Regions from separate parts of the Paenibacillus sp. LT-B23 genome, predicted to be linked through region 2. Evidence: riboswitches for the same ligand, from Rfam matches in the RefSeq annotation. Region 2 holds a riboswitch; the other holds the start of a gene.
The links. A riboswitch is a leader RNA that binds a small molecule or an ion and turns the genes downstream of it on or off. The one in region 2 is predicted to bind cyclic di-AMP.
Positions count from the first base shown of each region.

Region 1: linked by a shared signal. The riboswitch ahead of ACWXW9_RS12050 (hypothetical protein) and the one ahead of ACWXW9_RS01565 (3D domain-containing protein) in region 2 are both predicted to bind cyclic di-AMP.

Region 1 is NZ_JBSQBM010000008.1:138,418-141,524, reverse strand. It holds tRNA gene ACWXW9_RS12060 (tRNA-Leu) at 79-161, shown strand; gene ACWXW9_RS12055 (glutathione peroxidase) at 309-785, opposite strand; cyclic di-AMP (ydaO/yuaA leader) riboswitch at 1,251-1,426, shown strand; gene ACWXW9_RS12050 (hypothetical protein) at 1,542-1,937, shown strand; gene kdpF (K(+)-transporting ATPase subunit F) at 2,150-2,227, shown strand; gene kdpA (potassium-transporting ATPase subunit KdpA) at 2,378-3,107, shown strand, end outside.
Region 2 is NZ_JBSQBM010000001.1:342,204-345,310, forward strand. It holds gene ACWXW9_RS01555 (ABC transporter substrate-binding protein/permease) at 1-451, shown strand, start outside; gene ACWXW9_RS01560 (amino acid ABC transporter ATP-binding protein) at 438-1,160, shown strand; cyclic di-AMP (ydaO/yuaA leader) riboswitch at 1,407-1,581, shown strand; gene ACWXW9_RS01565 (3D domain-containing protein) at 1,589-2,257, shown strand; gene ACWXW9_RS01570 (polysaccharide deacetylase family protein) at 2,414-3,107, opposite strand, start outside.

The DNA.
Region 1 (3,107 bases), on a different contig from region 2:
AAACAATTATTGTATTTATGTTTACAAATAGAATACAAGGGAGTATAATAAATCTGTTGCCTCAAAACATTAGAATTTGCGGTCGTGGTGGAATGGCAGACACGCTATCTTGAGGGGGTAGTGGGCGTACGCCCGTGGAGGTTCGAGTCCTCTCGACCGCATTACATGCAAGACACAGTTAAAAAAGCATCCTGACACGTTTTTGACGTGAAGGGATGCTTTTTTGTTATATCCCTTTTTCCTAGCCACACAAGCAGCCGCCTGGTTCGGCTGCTTGTGAACAGTGATGAAGTGGCTTGTAAGCTTTGCTACAAGAGCTTCTCGATATCCCCCGCCAGTTTATCCGGAGTTGTCTGTGGGGCGTAGCGCTTAAATACGTTACCTTCGCGTGTAATTAAAAATTTAGTAAAATTCCATTTGATCGCTTTGAAGCCTAGTACGCCCGGAGCTGTCCGGGTGAGGTAGCGGAATAAAGGGTGTGCCTGATCGCCATTGACATCTGTTTTGGCAAACATCGGAAACGTAACTCCATAGTTAATCTGGCAAAACTCCGAAATGTCCTCGCTGGAGCCCGGCTCTTGCTTGGCAAACTGGTTGCTGGGAAACCCCAGGATTTCAAGACCCTGCTCATGGTATTGGTCATATAGCTCTTGTAGCGCCTTGTATTGAGGGGTTAGCCCGCATTTGCTGGCTGTATTCACGATAAGCAGAACTTTTCCTTCGTATGTGGACAACGGAATCTCTTTCCCTTGCAGGGTTTGTGCATCATATTCATAAACGGTCATGGTATCCCTCCTGATTTAATATTTTACAATTAAATTGTAAGCAATTTAATGAAGGGTTGCAAGTCTATAATAGATGTATTGCACTGTCTGAAACTGTAAAATTGTATTTTGTTCAAAACGGCAAATGGTACTGCAAATGGGGCGAATTGCGGTGCTTCTCATCGTAAAAACAGGCTCAATCGGCGTTTATCAGGTGCATACAGCAGTTTTTCTTTCTCTTTTACAAAAAAGGGACAAAAAATGCTCTCCATACGCCAATATTGACATGCCCGTCATTTTCAAAAAGGGATGAAAAACCGAGCTTGAAGGAGCTGGGAGAAGGATATTCAAATTGTAAGCGCTATTATTAATCTTCTTTGCTCCAAAGACCGATTTATAACCCTGCAGGTGAGCTTTACAGTGTTCCTTGCGCGGGTGTATGATTCAAGACGTAATTTCAAATTAAGTGAATGAAGCAGCAACGAATTGTCTATAGCGCTGAATTTTGCAGTTGCAAAAGCGGGGGAACCAAAGGAGATCTATTCGGCTTTTAAAGGGCCGTGTGTCTCATGGGGTGAATTTTCTGGCCAAGTGCCAGAAATAGGGCGACTCTCACGTCCGAATCCGACAGCTAACCTCGTAAGCGTACAGGGAGAGGCAACAAACCGCCGTGTGCAGCCATGGTTTATTTTATCATGGTTACGTAAGAAGCCGGAGGAAAGCCTTTTTCCTTTGGCTTCTTTTTGTTGTCTTTTTATACCGGGAGAGGAGCTACTGATGGAAGGTCGACTAATCATTGTCACTGCACCGAATGAATCGGGCAGAAATTTTGTGAAATTGCTTATGTACAAAAAACTGGCGTTTGCGGTTCTGACGAATAGCGCTCAGGAGGAACGACAGCTCAAAAAAATGGGTGTGGAGCATATTGTGCGCATCAATACGATGCAAGCGGGGAAATGGAATTTTCCCAAAAAAGAAATTGGCTGCGTGTATTTGTTTGAGAACAGCTTGAATCTGACGTGCCGTTTTCTGCAAATATGCCGGCCGCTGACATCAGATTCGGTCTATGTCATTACACAAGGCTGTAATCCTCAAGGGATTTATCGAGGTTTGGGAGCAGACCATGTGATCTACACTTTGAATGGAGAGGTGGGTTTCCTGCTGAACGGATAGTCGCTTACGGTATGGCTAATATAAATTAAAATTTTCGAATTCATTGTATGGTGATTTTACGAGGATGTAAGAATGACGATCTGAGGACCGATACGGGAGGGTATGAACATGATGGATATATACATGCTGCTCGTGATGGCTGTGAGTTACGGAGTGATACTGCTGTTTGTACGCTGGTGTGATGCGCAGACCTCCAAAGGAGGGCGAAAAGGATGATGGTTGTGCTTGCGCTTACTGCTATTGTATTTGTGTATTTAATCTACGCACTCCTGAATCCTGAAAAGTTCTAATCAGCTAAACAGGATCAAACGGGCGGGGGACAGCAGATCGTGGATGAGACACCAGAGGCAGCGGGTTTTCGCAAACGTGTGCACTCGCCTGGTGCTATGAACTCGTCTGTTGTTCCAAACGCAGGAGCATTTTGAAGGAGGGAATAGATGATGGAGCTGCTGCAAATTGGAATTGTGATTGTGATATTGCTGCTCTTGGTGAAACCAGTGGGCACCTATATATATCATGTATTCTCAAATGAACCGAATCGGACGGATCGGGTGTTTGACGGAACGGAGAAGCTGATTTATAAGGTTATAGGATTGAAAAAGCTGGAGAGCATGCGTTGGACCACGTACGTTATGAGCTTCATTGCTACGAATGTCGTGCTTGTGGCGATCAGCTATGTGCTGCTGCGCTTGCAGGGACTGCTTCCCGTTAATCCGTCTGGAAATGGCAATATGGAAGCGTCACTTGCTTTTAATACAGTGATCAGCTTTATGACTAATACAAATCTCCAGCATTATAGCGGAGAAAGCGGACTTACGTATTTGACGCAGATGGCGTTCGTTACAATGATGATGTTCACTTCGGCTGCTTCCGGTTTTTCGGTTGCTGCGGCTTTTATGAGAGGATTGACGCGGCGCGGTGAAGGGATGGGCAACTTTTTTCAGGATTTTATCAAAGCGATTATACGGATTTTTCTTCCGTTGGCCTTTGTACTTACACTGGTGCTGGTTGGACTGAAGGTACCGCAGACACTTCAGCCTGCGGCGGATATCACGACGCTAAGCGGAACACAGCAGCAGATTGCTTTGGGACCCGTTGCTTCGATGGAATCGATCAAGCATTTGGGTACGAACGGGGGCGGTTTCTATGGGGCCAACTCGGCGCATCCTT
Region 2 (3,107 bases):
GATCATCCATTACGGGGTTGCATTGACGCTGGGCGTCAATTTTACGCCACTTCAGTCCGGTATTATTACGTTATCTCTAAATAGCTCGGCATATCTGGCAGAAATTTTCCGTGCAGGTATTCAGGGAGTAGACCGTGGTCAGATGGAAGCAGCCCGTTCACTCGGTATGGGACGAGGCAAAGCTATGCGTCACGTCATTTTACCGCAAGCGTTCAAGTCCGTACTGCCTGCCATCGGTAATGAATTTATTACGATTATTAAAGAATCATCCATCATTTCTACCATCGGTATGGTGGATATTATGTATCAGGCCCAAGTCATTAAGAACATTACCTACGAAGGATTAAGTCCGTTCGTAATCGCGGCAGCTATTTATTTTGTAATGACATTCAGCTTGTCGAAGCTGTTGGGTTTATGGGAAAGGAAGTTGAGAGCCAGTGATCACCGTTAAACAACTGCGTAAATCGTTCGGCAGAAATGAAATTTTAAAAGGCATTAATGTAGATATTGCCAAAGGCGAGGTTGTTGTCGTCATTGGACCGAGTGGCTCGGGAAAAAGTACATTTTTGCGTTGTATGAATCTGCTGGAGCAGCCGACTGACGGGGAGATTCTGTTTGAGGGTGAGCCGATTACGGCACGCGGTCACAACATTAATGCAACTCGTGAGAAAATGGGCATGGTGTTCCAGCACTTCAATCTGTTCCCACACAAAACAGTACTGCAAAATCTGACACTTGCGCCGACCCAGGTTAGAGGCCAGTCAGCAAAGGAAGCAGAGAAAATTGCGTTGGAGCTGCTGCGTACCGTTGGACTTGAAGACAAAAAAGACACCTATCCAAACCAGTTGTCCGGTGGACAGAAACAGCGGATTGCAATTGCACGCGCCTTGGCGATGCAGCCGCATGTGATGCTCTTCGATGAGCCGACCTCCGCCTTGGACCCTGAAATGGTCGGAGAGGTGCTGGACGTGATGAAGAAGCTGGCTGAGGGTGGCATGACGATGGTCATCGTAACGCATGAGATGGGCTTTGCCCGCGAGGTAGGAGACCGCATTATTTTTATGGATAATGGTCAAATTGTGGAGCAAGGTACACCGGAGCAGGTTTTTGGTACACCAAGCCATGACCGTACCCGGGATTTTCTTGCCAAGGTTTTATAAGAAATGAGCTTTTAAAGGCTATGAAGCAAGCCCTCCACGGCAGAAGTTTGACGGGAGGGCTTTTTCTTTTTTTTGTCATCCTCGTTCAGACTTTTGTAACTCTTTTCGATTTCTTGATGACAAAATTGTAACGGATATAGTATGATGTTCGAGGTTCCCAACATTTTCATGCAGATAAGGTTACAAAATTGTGATATTATGCAGTGAGCCAAAACTTACCTGGGCAGCAGACAGCAACGAGAGGCGCTGAATGCGGGACCCAAAATCATGGGAAGTGCGGGGGACGTAACAACGGCAGTCACTTCTGATCCGTCTTCATACGAATGGATGGAAGGTGCCTAGGGGTGAATTGCATTAAGCATAGGGCTTCTCCTGAGTCCGAATCCGACAGCTAACTTCGCAGGCATATTAGAGGAGGTACATATCTTTTGAAACATCTGAAACGTATTGGAAAAACAATGAAATTTGCAGTGCTGGCCACAGCTATAGCAGGATTGGCACAGACAGCAGGGGTAGCCGACGCCGCTTCGCTTCATACCGCCAAGGAAGGTGATACCTTCTTTTTGCTTGCTCAGCGTTACGGGGTATCCGTAGAGGATCTGCAAAAGGAGAACCCGGATGTTGCTGCCAGCAATATATATGCAGGAGTACAAATTAAGGTTCCGGACGAGAACAAGGTAAATGTTGCTTCAGATTCGAAGCCTCAGCTTTTGTCCGAGAAAGAGCCGGCCGGTGACGGTCAACAGGTTGAAGCATGGGGCAAAACATTTAACTACAGCAAAGTAGTTGATGTGAAGGCCACAGCGTATTCCGCAGCAGCCAGTGAAAATGGAAAATGGGGAGCGGTAGACTATTTCGGAAATCCGCTTAAGCTCGGTACGATTGCCGTAGACCCAAGCGTAATTCCGTTGGGTACGAAAGTGTTGGTTACAGGCTATTCCCATCCAGGGCTGCCGGATCAATCTTTTGTAGCGGTAGCCCGCGATAAGGGCAGCGCCATTACGGGGAAACGGATTGATATTTTCATTCCGGGAAGTCCATCTTTTGTGAATGACTTTGGTTTCCAAAATGTGAAGCTGTACGTCATTGATAAATAGACTGTATAAGCCATGAATTTTGTTTACATAATATATATTATGTAAACAAATATCAAATAACTTAATCGCCGGTCCTGATTCATATGGGCTTTGTCGATTAAAAAAGGGCTGTCTTGACGAGCAGAATGCATCTGCTCGTAAGACAGCCCTTTACTGTTATTTCCGCTCCGAGGTGTGAAGTAGCCGTGGAACCGTGACAAATTTGTACCCCTTGGCTTTCAGCGCTTGAATAAGACCCGGCAGGGATTGAACAGTGCCTTTCAGGTTGGAGCTTTGACCACCGCCTGCGTGCATTAAAATGATGGAGCCTGGTCCGGTAGCCGGGATCACATTACGATGAATTTGTGTTTTACTCAGTCCCTTCCAATCGAGGGAGTCTACGTTCCAATTTACAATCATGTAGCCGTGACGACGCGCCCACTGGATCTGAGGCTCCGTTATTTCACCATAGGGCGGGCGAATCAGCTTGGGTCGAAAGCCCACGGTGGCCTCCAAAATATGTTCTGTTTTCTTAATCTGGTTGCGAAAGCGTTCCGGTGAAGCCTTCCTAAAATCCGGGTGGGTATAGGAATGGTTGCCTATGGCATGGCCTTCACGTATGATACGGCGAATCATGCCCGGGTGTTTTTCCGCACGGTGACCGACGATAAAGAAGGTGGCTTTGATACCATTCGCGTGCAAAATGTCCAGAACCTGCGGCGTATACCGGGAATCAGGCACGTCATCAAAAGTCAGGGCAATTTGCTGAGTATGTGGGCCGCACATTTTAAAAATATCCGCATGTTTTTTTCGAAGCATGGCTAATGTGGGAGTGGCTCGTTGTCTGCTCTTTTGTGCTGAAGAAACAACA